4 regions of the Clostridium subterminale genome follow, and region 1 is predicted to be linked to each of the others. Evidence: riboswitches for the same ligand, from Rfam matches in the RefSeq annotation. Region 1 holds a riboswitch; each other region holds the start of a gene.
What was found. Region 1 has a riboswitch for cyclic di-GMP ahead of ABDZ93_RS16170 (prepilin peptidase). Riboswitches for the same ligand answer to the same signal wherever they lie in the genome.

Region 1 (3,873 bases):
TGTTACAATAGCTAGAGAAATAGAACTTGAAGATGCATATGAAAATATGGGTGCACAACTTGTAAAAGAAGTTGCAAACAAAACAAATGATGTAGCTGGAGACGGAACTACAACTGCTACAGTACTTGCTCAAGCTATCATAAGAGAAGGACTTAAGAACGTAACAGCTGGTTCAAATCCAATGTTATTAAGAAATGGTATAAGAATGGCTGTAGATACAGCAGTTGAAGAAATAAAGAAATACTCTAGACAAGTAGATGGAAAAGAAGACATAGCAAGAGTTGCAGCAATATCAGCAGCAGACGAAGAAGTTGGAGCTCTAATAGCTACAGCGATGGATAAAGTAGGTAACGAAGGTGTTATCGCTGTAGAAGAGTCTAAAACAATGGGAACAGAACTTGATGTTGTTGAAGGTATGCAATTTGATAGAGGATATTTAAGTGCATATATGGTAACTGACACAGATAAGATGGAAGCTGTACTTGATAATCCATACATTTTAATAACTGATAAGAAAATATCTAATATCCAAGAATTACTTCCAATTCTTGAGCAAATAGTACAACAAGGTAAAAAACTTTTAATAATCGCTGAAGATGTTGAAGGTGAAGCAATAGCTACTTTAGTAGTTAATAAATTAAGAGGAACATTTACATGTGTTGCTGTTAAAGCTCCTGGCTTTGGAGATAGAAGAAAAGAAATGCTTGAAGATATAGCTATATTAACAGGAGGTACAGTAATTTCAGAAGAATTAGGATACGACATTAAAGATGCAACTATCGATATGTTAGGAAAAGCTGATAGTGTTAAAATTACTAAAGAAAATACTGTTATCGTAAATGGAAAAGGTAAGAGTGAAGATATAGCATCTAGAGTAAATCAAATTAAGAAACAAATGGAAGATACGACTTCTGAATTTGATAAGGAAAAATTAAATGAAAGACTTGCAAAACTTGCTGGTGGAGTTGCAGTAATCAAAGTTGGTGCTGCTACTGAAACAGAATTAAAAGAGAAAAAATTAAGAATAGAAGATGCTCTTGCTGCTACAAAAGCTGCAGTTGAAGAAGGTATCGTTGCAGGTGGTGGAACTGTTTATATCAATGCAATAGAGGCAGTTGCTAAACTAACTTCAGATGTTTCAGAAATCCAAGTAGGTATCAATATTGTAAGAAGAGCTCTTGAAGAGCCATTAAGACAAATAGCTACAAATGCTGGTGCAGAAGCTTCAGTAGTAGTTGAAAGAGTTAGAAATTCAGCTACAGAAATAGGATATGATGCATTAAGTGCTGAATATGTAGATATGATTAAAGCTGGAATAGTTGACCCAACTAAAGTTACAAGAAGCGCACTTCAAAATGCTGCATCTGTAGCTGCAACATTCTTAACAACAGAAGCTGCTGTTGTTGATATTCCAGATAAGAACCCAGCTCCAATGCCAGGTGGCCCAGGAATGGGAATGGACGGAATGTACTAAAATAAATAATAAAAAATAAAATTAAGACTTTCATGAGGTTTTCATGAAAGTCTTTTTATATACAAAAAAACTTAATTACGATAAATTTTAGTGTTAGATGTTATAAAATAATACATAACAAGGAAAAAAACTAGAAGTATAATACAAAATATAGTATAATATGTTTAAATATTTATAAATTTATATTTTTACATCAAAAATTTATAAAGCAATAAAATGATTTTAGATACAATGATGCAACTTTTTTATTTGGGTACCTTGAAAGTTGTTGAGTTAATGGTACAACCGGCTAAATTATTAATTTAGTCGGTTTTTTTGTGTTCATTTATATGCATATATGTAAAAATGTGGTACAATAGTTTTAAAATAGAAATAAATGTAAAAGGATAATAAATAATGGGTTTTATAGTATTTTTATATGGAATAGTAATAGGAAGTTTTTTAAATGTATGTATTTATAGAATACCTAATAATCAGTCATTAATTAGTCCACCCTCTCATTGTGGAAATTGTGATACTAGATTGAAATGGAAGGATTTAATACCAATAGGAAGTTATCTATGGCTTAAGGGTAAATGTAGATACTGTGATTCTAAGATTTCTATGAGGTATCCATTAGTAGAAGGACTTACAGGCATTTTATTAGTAGGAATATATCTAAGATATGGTATAGGGTTAAACTTTTTTAAGTACTCTCTTTTAACTTTATTTTTAATAGTGATAGCCCTTATAGATTATGATACTACAGATGTATATTCTAGCGTAGTTTATAGTGGAATGGCAGTGGGGATAATCTTTATCATTATAGAAGCTGTAGGATATTCTCACAGTATAACTACTTATATTATTGGTGGATTAATAGGTCTTGGTGTTATTGGTTTAATATATGTTTTAACTGGTGGCATGGGTGCTGGAGATATTGAGATAGCAGTATTATGTGGATTGTTCCTAGGATGGAAATTAGAGATATATTTTTTACTCATATCCTTTATTATAGGGGGATCAATTGCAGTTACTCTAATTGCACTAAAAAAGAAATTGAAGGATGAGTATATTCCTTTAGGACCAAGCTTAGCAATGGGAGCATATATAGTTTTAATCATAGGAGAACAATACATATTAAATTTTATTTAGTATGAGAAGTTTTAAGAAATTAAAAGAAATATAAAACTTTTAGATAAAATCACGTAAATTAATTGTAAAGGTGAGGTGGGATAAATGGCAAGGAATACTGTTAGACTAGGTGACTTGCTAGTAAGAGCAAATAAGATTACCAGGTCACAATTATCAGAAGCCTTAGAAATTCAAAAGGTAAAGAGAAAGAAATTAGGAGAATTACTAATTGAAGAAGGTATTGTAACAGAGGATATTATTATAGAGGTACTTCAAGAACAGCTAGGTATTGAAAGGGTAACTTTGAGTAATATAGATGTAGACTCTAAGGCAGTTAAATTAGTTAATGAAGGCTTATGTAGAAAATATGAACTATTCCCTTTTTATACTGCTGATGGAGTAATAAAGGTAGCTGTGTCAGATCCTTTAAATATATTTGCAATGGATGATGTAGCTATAACCACAGGACTAAGAGTAGAGCCTTATATATCCACAAAGGATGATATACATAAGGCTACAGAAAAATATTATTCAGATAGAAATGTGGAAAGTGCTGTAGAGGAGATAACTAGGTCTAGGATAGTATTTCAAAATAAGACGGAAGATTTAGAAAAGATTGATGAAGTTAAAAATGCTCCCACAGTAAAACTAGTAGACTCTCTACTTAAAAATGCAGTGGAGCAAAGAGCTTCAGATATTCATATAGAGCCCTATGAAAAATATATAAGAGTTAGATATAGAAACGATGGTCAGTTAGAGGAGATATCGTCCTTAAATATTGATGTACTTCCAGGAATAGTTACTAGAATAAAAATTTTAGCAGATCTTAACATAGCTGAGAGAAGGATTCCTCAGGATGGAAGAATAGTTACTGTAATCAACAATAAAAATATAGACATGCGTGTGTCTATAATACCTCTTATTACCGGAGAAAAGGTTGTGATAAGAATACTAGATAGAAGTAACTATAAAATTGGAAAAGATAATTTGGGAATGAGTAGTGAGGATATAAAAAAACTTGAAAATATTATATCTGCTCCCCATGGAATAATTTTAGTAACAGGACCTACAGGAAGCGGAAAATCTACCACCTTATATACTATTTTAGGAGAACTTAATGATACTAATAAAAACATAGTCACTGTAGAAGACCCTGTGGAATACTCCATGGATGGAATAAATCAAGTGAATGTAAATAGTAAGGTAGGACTTACCTTTGCTACAGGATTAAGATCTATATTAAGACAAGACCCAGATGTAGTGATGGTGGGAGAGATAAGAGATAG
Region 2 (3,873 bases), on a different contig from region 1:
ATGAAGACTATAAAAAAAGTCTTGCTACTATTTTAATAGCAGCACTAGATGGTATTGCAATGCAATATTCCCTTGGGGTATTAAAGCAGGAAGATGAAAAGTTTAAGGACACCTTTGTTAATTTTTTTGTAGAAAGCATTCCTGCATTTATGCAAAAAAAATAAACTCTAAGCTAAGTTACATAAAACAAGGATACTTGTAATCTCTACACAGTACCCTTGTTTTTACTATTATTAAAAGAAATAGTATCCATCCCCACCTAGTTTTTTAGCTTTATACATTGCTCTATCTGCTTCTAATATTAGTTCATCAATATCATTAGCCTCATCGGGTAATATACTAATACCTATGCTTAAAGATATTTTTATTTGCTCTTCTTTACAATATAAAATTTCAGTACTATTATTAATTCTGGAGGCTACAGCTTCGCAATCATGGTAACTCTTTATAGAATGTAGCAATATTAAAAATTCATCTCCACCAAATCTAGCAATTATATCCCCATTTCTAGTAGATTCTTTTAATATTTTAGCTACATGAATGAGAACCTCGTCACCTTTTTTATGTCCATATGTATCATTTATATATTTGAATTTATCAACATCTATAAACATAAGCCCTAAAAGACTATTATTTCTTTTAGCATTATTATAAAATTCATCTGCCATTTTATAAAATAATGTTCTATTTGCTACACCTGTTAGTCCATCATAATAAGCTAATTTATTAATAGTTTTTTCCTTTTCCTTTAATTCTTTATTTAAAATATATAATTCATTCACATATTTTTTTAGTTGATCGATACGTAAAAATTGATTAGTCACATCAATAAATTCAATAAGTATAAAATTCAAATTATCTTTCTCTATTCTACTTATCTTTAAATTTAAATTTTTATTATTACTTAGCAAATCTTTATGCATTGCTGCTGAAAAAAATATTTTTCTTCCATCATTGACTATGCACTTCATTGTATCTTTAAAATAACCTTTATTCAGACTTGGAATAATATCATATATACAGCTATTTATTACCTTATCCTCACTAATATGAGTTAAACATTCCATATAGCTATTCCAAAATAAAACTTTTAAATCTTCGTCTAATATTATTATTCCTTCATCTATACTATCTAATATATTATATAAAATTCTATCCACAGAAATCATCTTCTATCATTCCTACTTTATTTAATAATTGACTTAATGAACTTAAAGTAAGATTAATTATTATAGCACCTGCTATTTCTGAATTGTCTATTTTAAAGGTTATATATAGCATCAAAATATGCTCATACTCTTTGCTCTTTATATTTTTTTCAAAATCTACTTTATTAAATACGTTAACTTCTGGTAAAGTATAATTTAATCTTAATTTTAGATAATTTCCTATTTCTCCAATTATTGAATTTAATATTATATTACCAATTTCCTTTATAATATCAAAATCTATATCAGTAAAATTCATATTACTTAGTTGATTTTCATCATTTTCATTTAAACACAGGTCTATAAATGTTCTCATTTTATCTGCTGGAAATATTAAACTTGCCTTTCCTCTCAGTTCATCTTCAAATGCTATAGAGGATACCATTATAGTTCCTTGCATTACTTGTGGAAGATAATCATCTATTGCTATTGTTTTTTCATTTAAACTTAAAATTTTCAAATTTGGTACATTTAATAATATTTTTTTATTTATTATTTCAGACAGTATACTCGCTGATTTACCAACACTTATATTAAATAACTCTTTTAATATATCTTCTCTTTCTACTCTATTATTCATTTCGAACATTCCTTATTATCTCACATATAGATTTGGCTTTTTCTTCAGTAAAGGGCTTGTTTATAAATTCTATTACCCCATATGATTCTATTTCTTCTTTTATACTTTTTTGAACATCTGCAGAAACTACAATTATTTTTGCATTAGAATCATACTCATTTATTAGTTTTATCAGTTCTCCTCCATTTAATTTAGGCATTAATAAATCCACAAATGTATAATCAGGTTTAATACTTTTGTACTTTTCTAATCCTTCTTCTCCATCCTTTGCAAAATAAGTGTTTACACCATCTAAATATTTTACAATTAAGTTACCTATTATTTTTTGAGAAAAAGTAGAATCATCAATAATTAAAATATTCATTTTTACATATACCTCCTATGTTTAGTTATGTAATAATTCATCAAATATAAAATTAAAACCCTATATTCATAAAATTATGAATATAGGGTCGGTTGCATCACTAACTCCATACATATAAGATGCCCAAACTAAATATGTATTTCACAGTTTCCCTTGTATTTTAATCCAATTTAAATTATAACATTTAAATATTATCATTTAATATAAACTGTTTCAATAGTTATTTATCTTAATTTTCAAAGTTATACTTTAATTGGGTTAGTTGACTAATCTTTTATTTGCTCATGCATGTGTCATTTTTATAATGAAAACTCTAATTGATAATCTCTTGTGTCATTTTCATATAGTTCTTGATTTATTTCCTCCGCTTCTTTACATCCTATTGAAAAATAAAAAGCAATTGTTTCTTCAGCAGAACCTGCACAAATATAAATTTTATCTGCTTTCCACTCTCTTGCAACATTTGCAGAAAGTATGAATAACCTTTTGCCTATTCCTTTATTTCTACATTCTAAAGTTATGAAAAGTTGATCTAATAAAACATAATTAAATTTTTCACCAAAAAATTTACGGTTAACTGTTGAAAATCCCAATAATTTGTTATTCGTATCAAAAGCACCAATGGCACTTCCACCACTTAAAATAGTTTTTTTCAACTCTCTAAGATGGTATTCATACCCATTTGGCCAATCACAATCATGATAATTGATTTCCACTAATTTACGGTTTCCATCCACCTCTCTCCATGCCTTTCCTATATATTGAGATGGATTCATTTTGTTTATATGCTCACATTCTCCTAATTCTAATTTTCTATATATAACATTTGACATACTTTTACCTCCCCATATTTATGTATAGTAACCTTGACTATATAATACTTTGAACTCTTTAGAAATTACCTTTTTCTATTAAGTTCTTTACAATAACTCTACTTTTTCATCTTTTATTTACATAATACACATATTCAAGTAAAAAGCCAATAACTCAAGCTTTAATGCTTGAATTTATTTTTCCTGCATACTTTAGTAAAATCTTCGTTTTCGATTAAAGTTTTATTTTGAGTGAATAATTAACGAAGTACTATCCTAAAATAGTATTGATATAGGTAACTATATGTTTTAATAATGCTTGTCTAAAGGTAAATTCCTGCATTCAAAGTGATTTTATTAAAATTTTGAATTTAATCATATTCACCTTTAGATTAGATTTACACTAATTTTAATGATAATTTCAAAATAAATTATACTTTCAAATTATTTATTTTATAGGACATTTATGTAAAGGTGTCCATTAATTAATTGAAAATTCATATGCTTTTCCACTTCACATTAGTGAAGATTCATGATAAACTTATTTTTACCAAAGTATTTCCTAGTAACAAATTTAAATTCACTTCACCTTACTTAGTTTTTATCTTACGTAATAGGAGGAAAAATATTATGAAAAATCTAATGAAGAAATGGAATAAATTAAGTTTAGTAAAAAGAATAATTATAGGCCTAATCATTGGTATTATATTGGCGGTAACCATTCCTGATGTTGCAAAGCCATTATCAATTTTTGGTTCTTTATTTGTCGGTGCTTTAAAAGCCATTGCACCTATACTAGTATTATTTTTGGTAACGGGAGCCATTTCACAACACAAAAGTGGTCATGAAACCAATATGAAAACTGTTATCATTCTTTATCTTTTAGGAACATTCTTAGCAGGACTTGTT
Region 3 (3,873 bases), on a different contig from region 1:
CTTAGGGTCTGTTACTTTTGTTTTAAATCTTATTATATAGGTTTCATTAATATCTTTACCAAAGGTATAGGTTAGTGTTCCAGTTTTTTCTGCATCGTTTACTTCTGGTACATAGTTAAAGCTTCCTCCTGGAACATCTTTATCTATAGTAGCAGAACCATCTACATACTCTTGTCCTAATTTTATTTTATCAGTGAAAATTGGATTTTTTATGGTTCCGCTGTTCCAGTTAATCATAACTTCCCAAGTTATTTCTCCTGTAGCTGGGTTATATCCTACTCCTTGCTTAGAAATAACGTTACTAGGTACGTCAACTCCCTTTTCATCTAAAGCGTTACCTGGAACCCCTTCTCCTGTAATAGTTGCCTTATTATTATAGGTTTTCCATTCATTAGAATTAAATATATCATCAGATACATCTGTTGAAAATTCAATTTTATGAGGTTCATTAATAGCTGTTGGAAAAGTGTAGGTGAATTTTTGTCCATTTATAGTATAATTGTCGTTAGTTGGATTTCCATCTATTTTTACGCTACCTTGTGTAACAGTTAATCCACTAGGTATATCATCTGTAACTACAGCATTGGGAATGCTTAGAGCATTGTTATTTACATAAATAACCCAATTTATTCTCTTTGTTGCTGCATCATAGTTTCCATCTTTTCTAATGAAGTCTGTAAAAATACTAACTGATGCCTCATTAGAATCTACACTAGTTCCATCATGATTAAAGATTGCTTTATTATATTCATATATTGTAGCTCCTTCACTTTCAAAAACTTTTGGATTTACTACCTTAGTTTTGAAGGTAATTACTTGATATGTGTCTATAACACTTGGAAAGCTATAAGTTAATTTTTTATTGCTATAATCATAGTTATAATTTGCTTCATCTGCATTAGCTCCATTTATGGTAACAGAACCTGGTATAAATTCTTGTCCCTCTGGAATGTTGTCCACAATTTCAGCATTATTAACCTTAACTCCTTCTGAATTAGCAATTACCTCCCAGGTAATCTCATTTTTAGAAGGGTCATAACTTCCTTCCTTCATAACAGAAGCATCAGGAATTTCAGGTTGCTCAAAATTCACATTAACTATAACTGGTGAAGAATTTCCTCCAATTTCAAATTTAATAGGGACTGGATTATCTCCTCCTATTTGATCAGGATCAAATTGAGTATCAATATAAAAGAATCCTGAAACATTGGAATTATTCTCAGCAAATTCAGTAAAAGTAATGGTAACATTGCCATTGGTTTCTATTTTAACATTTGCAATTGTATCACCATTATCAAGTGTAATAGGGAAATTTAGTGTACTTATTATTTGTATTTCCTTAGGTATTTTAATTGTATAAATATCACCTTTTTTTACTGTACCCTGATTTGGTACAGTAAATTTATAAGTTAGTTTAACTTCTTCATTCTTACTTATTGGATTTGATGACTCATTTATAGGTTTACCATCGCCATCAGTTAAAGTTACTTCAGTTATAAATGGAAAATTACTTGTAATATCCATAGCATCAGCTTGTGCTATAGGAATAATATTAAAAATTTGGCAAACTGCAATAGCTAAAGCCATAAAAACAGATAATCTCTTCTTTAGTTTAGACCTAAGTTTAAATTTCATTTTCTTCATAATCTTCCTCCTTAATAAATTTTTACAAACAAAAAACCGACCCCATGCCAATCTTATATAAATATAAGATTGGTTATAAAGGTCGGTTGCACCACTAACTCCGTATATACAAAGTGCCCAAATTAGTATATACTTCAATGTTTCCTTATAACTTTTAGTAAATTATATTCAATATTTTGTGGAATAAAATTAAATCAATATATGCTTCTCTTCATTTTAGTATAAAAATAGATAGTTTCTTCTTTGGCTTAGGGGTAGGTTTAAATTTTATTTTCTTCATAATCTTCCTCCTTAATGAATTTTTACAAACAAAAAACCGACCTTAAATTAATAACGGTCGGTTGCACTACTAACTCTGTATATACAAAGTGCCCAAATTAGTATATACTTCAATGTTTCCTTATAACTTTTAGTAAATTGTATTCAATATTTTGTGGAACAAAATTAAATCAATCTATGCTTCTCTTCATTTTAGTATAAAAATAGATAGTTTCTCCTTTAGCTTAGGGTAGGTTTAAATTTTATTTTCTTCATAATCTTCCTCCTTAATGAATTTTTACAAACAAAAAACCGACCTTAAATTAATAACGGTCGGTTGCACTACTAACTCTGTATATACAAAGTGCCCAAATTAGTATATACTTCAATGTTTCCTTATAACTTTTAGTAAATTGTATTCAAAAATTTATAAACAAATCCAAATCATTTAATATCTATTATTATTTAACATACTTTATTAATTAAGTATAACTTTATATTTAGTATTTGTCTATACATTTTTTACTTTTATACTAATATTTCCTATACTCAGTTTTTAAATTTTAAATATAATATATAAATATAATGCAATTATTTTTAGGTTGAGCGCTACTCTAATTCCTTATTCTATCCATTTATTAAATACAGCCCCATATAACCTATTTAATTTATATTGCTTTACAAGAAAATCTCTATTAAATTTTTCAACTTATATAACAAAAACCGACCCTACTAATCTTATACCTATCTACGTTTGATTATAAAGGTCGGTTACACTACTAACTCCATATATATATATTATGCGCCCAAATTAATATATACTTCAATGTTTCCTTAAAACTCTTACTAAATTATATATGCTATTTCATATGAGAATATAGCATATATAATTGTATCAGTCAATAAATTAATTACATAAAATACATAATTATCTATAAATATTATCAAAAGTAATATATGTTTGTTTATTGTTTTAACGTATAATATCTTATATATTAACAATGTTATGATTCATATCTAAAAAATAATAGGCATGAAACATTGATAACTCAAGCTTCATGCCTATTGAAATTTTATAATATTATAATTAGGGGATAATTATAATTATTAACTTAATTATTCTACTACTAAAGTAGCTTGCATTGTTTGACCTTTTCTTATAAATTCTATAGGAATACTATCTCCTTCTTTAAAGGACTCTTTTTCCTTATTTAACTCTTCAACTGTCTTAACAGTTTTCTTACCAATTTTAGTAATTACATCTCCAGGTTGTAGTCCACCCTTTTGGGCAATACTAAAGTCTTCTACAGATTGAATATACACACCTACTGGTAAGTTAAATTGTTTTGATAAATCTTCAGTTATATCTCTAACTGCTATACCTAGTTTTACTTTTTGTTTTACTAGAGTATCTAATTTTTCAGTGGCATCGTTAATCGGAATTGCAAAACCTATTCCTTCTACTCCACTAGCATCTATCTTAGCTGTATTTATACCTACAACTTGACCTTGAGAATTTATTAATGGCCCTCCACTATTCCCTGGATTTATAGCAGTATCTGTTTGGATAAGATTCATTTTCTCTCCACCTTCAGTTAAAGCTACTCCTCTATTAACAGCGCTTATGATTCCTGTCGTTACAGATCCTAAATATTCTTTTCCAAGGGGATTTCCTATAGCTATAACTTGTTCTCCTGCTTGAAGGCTATCAGAATCACCTAGTTCTACTACCCCTGGCATTTCAACATTATCAGTAATCTTAACAACTGCTAAATCTGCATCTTCCTGATAGTTTACAACCTTAGCATTTACTTCTTTACCTGTGCTAAAAATAACTTTAACTTGACTAGCATTTTTAACTACATGATAGTTGGTAAGTACATAACCATCTTTCGAGAATATAAATCCTGATCCAATGCCTTCTTGTTTACCCATATCAAATCCAAATACATTAGTTGAAACTGAGGTAGT
Region 4 (3,873 bases), 450 kb from region 1:
TACTAATTCACTTAACTTTTCAATAATCGTGTGAGAATCTTCCTTCATTCCACCATTCATCCATTGAATTACCAAGCCTGTAAAAGCTAAAGTATAAAAATTTGCAATAAACTTCTTATTATCTTCTGTAGCCTTCATATTTTTGGAAACTTCATTAACTACTCCAATAATTAAATCATAAGTAACTGTGTAAAGATATAAATCTAGATGATTTTTTCCTAAGGAATTTAAAGTATTCATACAAAATCTTCTATTGCTTTCTATATAGTTGAAAATCTTTTGAAATCCATCAGTCCAGGTGCTATAACTTCTATATTGTGATATACTTTCCACCGCTTCTGTTTCATAAATCCACTCTAATAAATTGTATATATCTTGAAAATGATAATAAAATGTTTGTCTATTTAGTCCACAGTTATCAACTATATCTTTAACATATATTTTATTTAAAGATGTAGAATTCATTAATTCCTTTAAAGATTTAGCTAATGCTTTCTTGGTTATTATTGAATTTGACATAGGTATCTCTTTCCTCCCTATGGATTTTTTCATCGTTATATTTACTATACATTATATTATCATTTTATTCCATTAATTTTATATTACCACTTTTTAAAGTTTGTAAATATTTCTACAATAATAAAGAGCTATCTTAAAATTAGTTCAACATTATATGAAGTTGATCAATTTAAGATAGCTCTATGATTTATAATATTATATGCTATAATTAAGTCACAATAATATTATAAATATTTTCTTTTATTATATTTTACTGCTCTATTACTTGATGTGCTCCAACTTTTACAAATTCTTGAGCATCAGTATTAATAAGTTTTTCCATCCAATCATTACCTGCATTTGTAGGAACAGTAACTCTAACTGTCATTTTAATAAAATCTCTAACTTCCATTCCATTTTCATATACTCTATTAGGAACATTTGGATCTATTTGTGCATGACCATGTTGAGAAGTGAAGTTTACCATCTCAAGTTTTAACCCATCAACTAATTTAGGATTAAATTCCACTGTTGTATCTGCTTTTAAAGTTCCATAATTAGCAACTATTATGTCTCTTTCGAAAGTATCTCCTGGCTTAACATTTTCAAAGCTTAATGTCTTTCCACCATCTTTGTCAACTACTTCTGTAACTTTCGATGTAGCCCTCCAACTATCGGCATTAGCATCTGTAGCCCAATATGCTTTTACATCTAATTTACCCATTGTAATGTTTACTTCATTTTTTAATGAATCACTATCAGTAAAATAAGCATAAGTACCATATCCTCCTACCCCTGTCGTAATTGCCGCTGCCATTAATAATGACACAATTTTAATTTTAGTTTTCAATTTAAATTCCTCCCATAAAATATAATATTTATTATATAATGGTGTGGATTCACTATTAACTCCATATTCACTAAGTGACCATATACAGTGAATACTTCTTCGCTCCCTTTATAAACCTTTTGAAAATATAAAATTAAATTTTAAATAATATTAATAATGAAGTTGACTATTCAATACTTTTTTTCTTTATTCTAAGCAACTTAACTTCTTTAAATATTTCCTTTATAATATAGTACATAATTATTATCCAAGCCAAAGCTAAAAATTGAATACTTTGTATTTTACTTATTATAAATCCACATCTAGGTATTTTGAAACAATACCTAGATATTATCTGGCTAGCACTTACCTGTTTCTCATCATTGGCTTTATTATCATCCCCCTTAGTAGTAAAGGTAGTTCCATCTTCAGCATTTTCAACTATTCTATGTGTTACTAACATGTTTCCTACTTTAAATGTAATAACATCCCCAACTTTAAGTTTAGATGTATCTTTTATCTTAGCCCCAATTATTAAATCCTGTGAGTAAAACTCTGGATTCATACTTTCTGATAATACATTTAAATAAGTATATCCAAGTATACTTGGTACATATTCCTTATCGACTCTTATTTTTAAGCTTTGAATTACAATCGTAAACAATAATATAATTAGTGCACAACACAATGTTTTTTTTGTATACTTAAATATTTTTTTTAAAATGTCCTTATTATGTTGTTTTCTTTTTTCTTTTTTCATTATTTTTAATTTCCTTTCTCACATAAAATAATTTCAATAAACTATTAAATATGAATACTTTAACTGGAATAGGTAAACTACTTACTCTATTTATTCAAAAGAACCCATTCAAGAATAACATTTATAGATTTACAAATAATGTATTCACATATTTATATTACCTTTTTATGTTATTATTGTCAACATATCCCTAGTATTATAATATTTAAAAAAATAAAAAGTTACCTCTCCACAAAAGTTTCAAGGTAACTCCTTCACGTATCTAATAATATTTAAAACATATAAGTTATGAATCTATTACTTACTTTATAATATTACCATTACTTGTAATAGTAATCTCAGTATAAGGTACAATTACCTCTGAAGCAAGCATTGCTTTTTTAACTGCTGAAACTATTCCTGAGCAGCATGGTACTTCCATTCTAACTACAGTTATACTCTTTATATTGTTCTTCTTAAGTATTTCAGTTAATTTATTCTTATAATGTTCATTGTCATCAAGTTTTGGACATCCTATTACTGTTATTTTATCTTTCATAAAGTCTCTATGAAAATTTCCATAAGCATAAGCTGTACAATCTGCTGCTACTAATAAGTTAGCATTATTTAGATATGGTGCACTAGTATTTATTAAATTCAATTGCACTGGCCATTGCATAAGTTCAGAGTTATTTTCAGTAGTACTCTCTCTTTTCTTAGGCATAGTTTCCATAGCAATTATTGGTTTTCTCTCAATGGTTTTAGCCATGGTTCCAGGACATCCACATGGAAGTTTTTCTTCTTTATTTATGTGATTATCTTTAATTTCTTTAGGTTTATTATCCAATTCTAAAATTCTTGCCTTTACTGCATCATCATCATACTCATCTGCTTCTCTTTCTATAATCTCTATAGCTGCTGTAGGACAATTAGGTAAACAATCACCTAATCCATCACAATATATATCACTAACAAGCTTTGCCTTTCCATTCACTAGTTCTATAGCTTTTTCATGACAAGCATTAACACATAATCCGCAACCATTACACTTTTCCTCATGGATCTTAATTATCTTTCTCTTCATAACAAATCCTCCAAACCTATTATTTAATCTTAATTAGCATATTTCCCAAAATAATTATTATTTTATTACACTTACCTTTTATTTACTTTCAACAACACATTTAAAATAAACTATTTTTACTATAGCTTAATTATAACTATATTTCCATAATAGGTCTGTAACTTTTGTTACATATTTGAGATTTTTATTAAAAATTATTTATACCAAAAACAAATTACGTATTGATAGTTATCTACTGTACTCCCATTTGTAAGTTCGAATAAATTATCTACAAGTGAATTTTCCAGTCCTTTTTTATAAGGTGAATTTTTGCCATTCAACTTAAATAAAGTGAACTTTTCTAACTTTAGCTTTTCTATATCCTTCTTTGGAATTACTATTTCACTAGATGATATAGGCATAGATAATACTTTAAGGTTTCCCTTCTCCTCTATAAATTTGGCTAATGTAATTGTTTCTTCTCCATTAGACTTTATATTTTCTCTGAAAATATGTGCGGTACCAAATTGTCCATAGTATTTCCCCTTAGGATTTTCATTATATATCCTTATAAAATTATCATAGATTAAATCATCTCTATATTCACTTTGATTTTTCATAAATTTTATAGTATTCATCATACTATCTAGATTGTTTTTAAATTTATTAAAGTTATCTCCAAAGAAAGCTTTGTATACATCTGCATTATTGTTTATATCCTTATTTAAATTTACTAGTATTGTG

Region 2: another riboswitch for cyclic di-GMP. It lies ahead of ABDZ93_RS17240 (response regulator); the one in region 1 lies ahead of ABDZ93_RS16170 (prepilin peptidase).
Region 3: another riboswitch for cyclic di-GMP. It lies ahead of ABDZ93_RS06295 (SpaA isopeptide-forming pilin-related protein); the one in region 1 lies ahead of ABDZ93_RS16170 (prepilin peptidase).
Region 4: another riboswitch for cyclic di-GMP. It lies ahead of ABDZ93_RS14200 (TasA family protein); the one in region 1 lies ahead of ABDZ93_RS16170 (prepilin peptidase).

Annotation. Positions count from the first base shown of each region.
Region 1 covers NZ_BAAACI010000007.1:557,888-561,760, reverse strand. The annotation lists gene groL (chaperonin GroEL) at 1-1,474, shown strand, start outside; cyclic di-GMP riboswitch class II at 1,690-1,774, shown strand; gene ABDZ93_RS16170 (prepilin peptidase) at 1,871-2,608, shown strand; gene ABDZ93_RS16165 (GspE/PulE family protein) at 2,693-3,873, shown strand, end outside.
Region 2 covers NZ_BAAACI010000008.1:154,333-158,205, forward strand. The annotation lists gene ABDZ93_RS17225 (TetR/AcrR family transcriptional regulator) at 1-164, shown strand, start outside; gene ABDZ93_RS17230 (diguanylate cyclase domain-containing protein) at 234-1,160, opposite strand; gene ABDZ93_RS17235 (chemotaxis protein CheC) at 1,153-1,788, opposite strand; gene ABDZ93_RS17240 (response regulator) at 1,781-2,152, opposite strand; cyclic di-GMP riboswitch class II at 2,231-2,313, opposite strand; gene ABDZ93_RS17245 (GNAT family N-acetyltransferase) at 2,452-2,985, opposite strand; gene sstT (serine/threonine transporter SstT) at 3,595-3,873, shown strand, end outside.
Region 3 covers NZ_BAAACI010000002.1:94,764-98,636, forward strand. The annotation lists gene ABDZ93_RS06295 (SpaA isopeptide-forming pilin-related protein) at 1-1,644, opposite strand, end outside; cyclic di-GMP riboswitch class II at 1,716-1,797, opposite strand; cyclic di-GMP riboswitch class II at 1,971-2,052, opposite strand; cyclic di-GMP riboswitch class II at 2,225-2,306, opposite strand; cyclic di-GMP riboswitch class II at 2,659-2,745, opposite strand; gene ABDZ93_RS06300 (S1C family serine protease) at 3,019-3,873, opposite strand, start outside.
Region 4 covers NZ_BAAACI010000007.1:104,542-108,414, forward strand. The annotation lists gene dhaS (dihydroxyacetone kinase transcriptional activator DhaS) at 1-519, opposite strand, end outside; gene ABDZ93_RS14200 (TasA family protein) at 770-1,348, opposite strand; cyclic di-GMP riboswitch class II at 1,380-1,464, opposite strand; gene ABDZ93_RS14205 (signal peptidase I) at 1,515-2,087, opposite strand; gene ABDZ93_RS14210 (ATP-binding protein) at 2,389-3,150, opposite strand; gene ABDZ93_RS14215 (TraB/GumN family protein) at 3,345-3,873, opposite strand, start outside.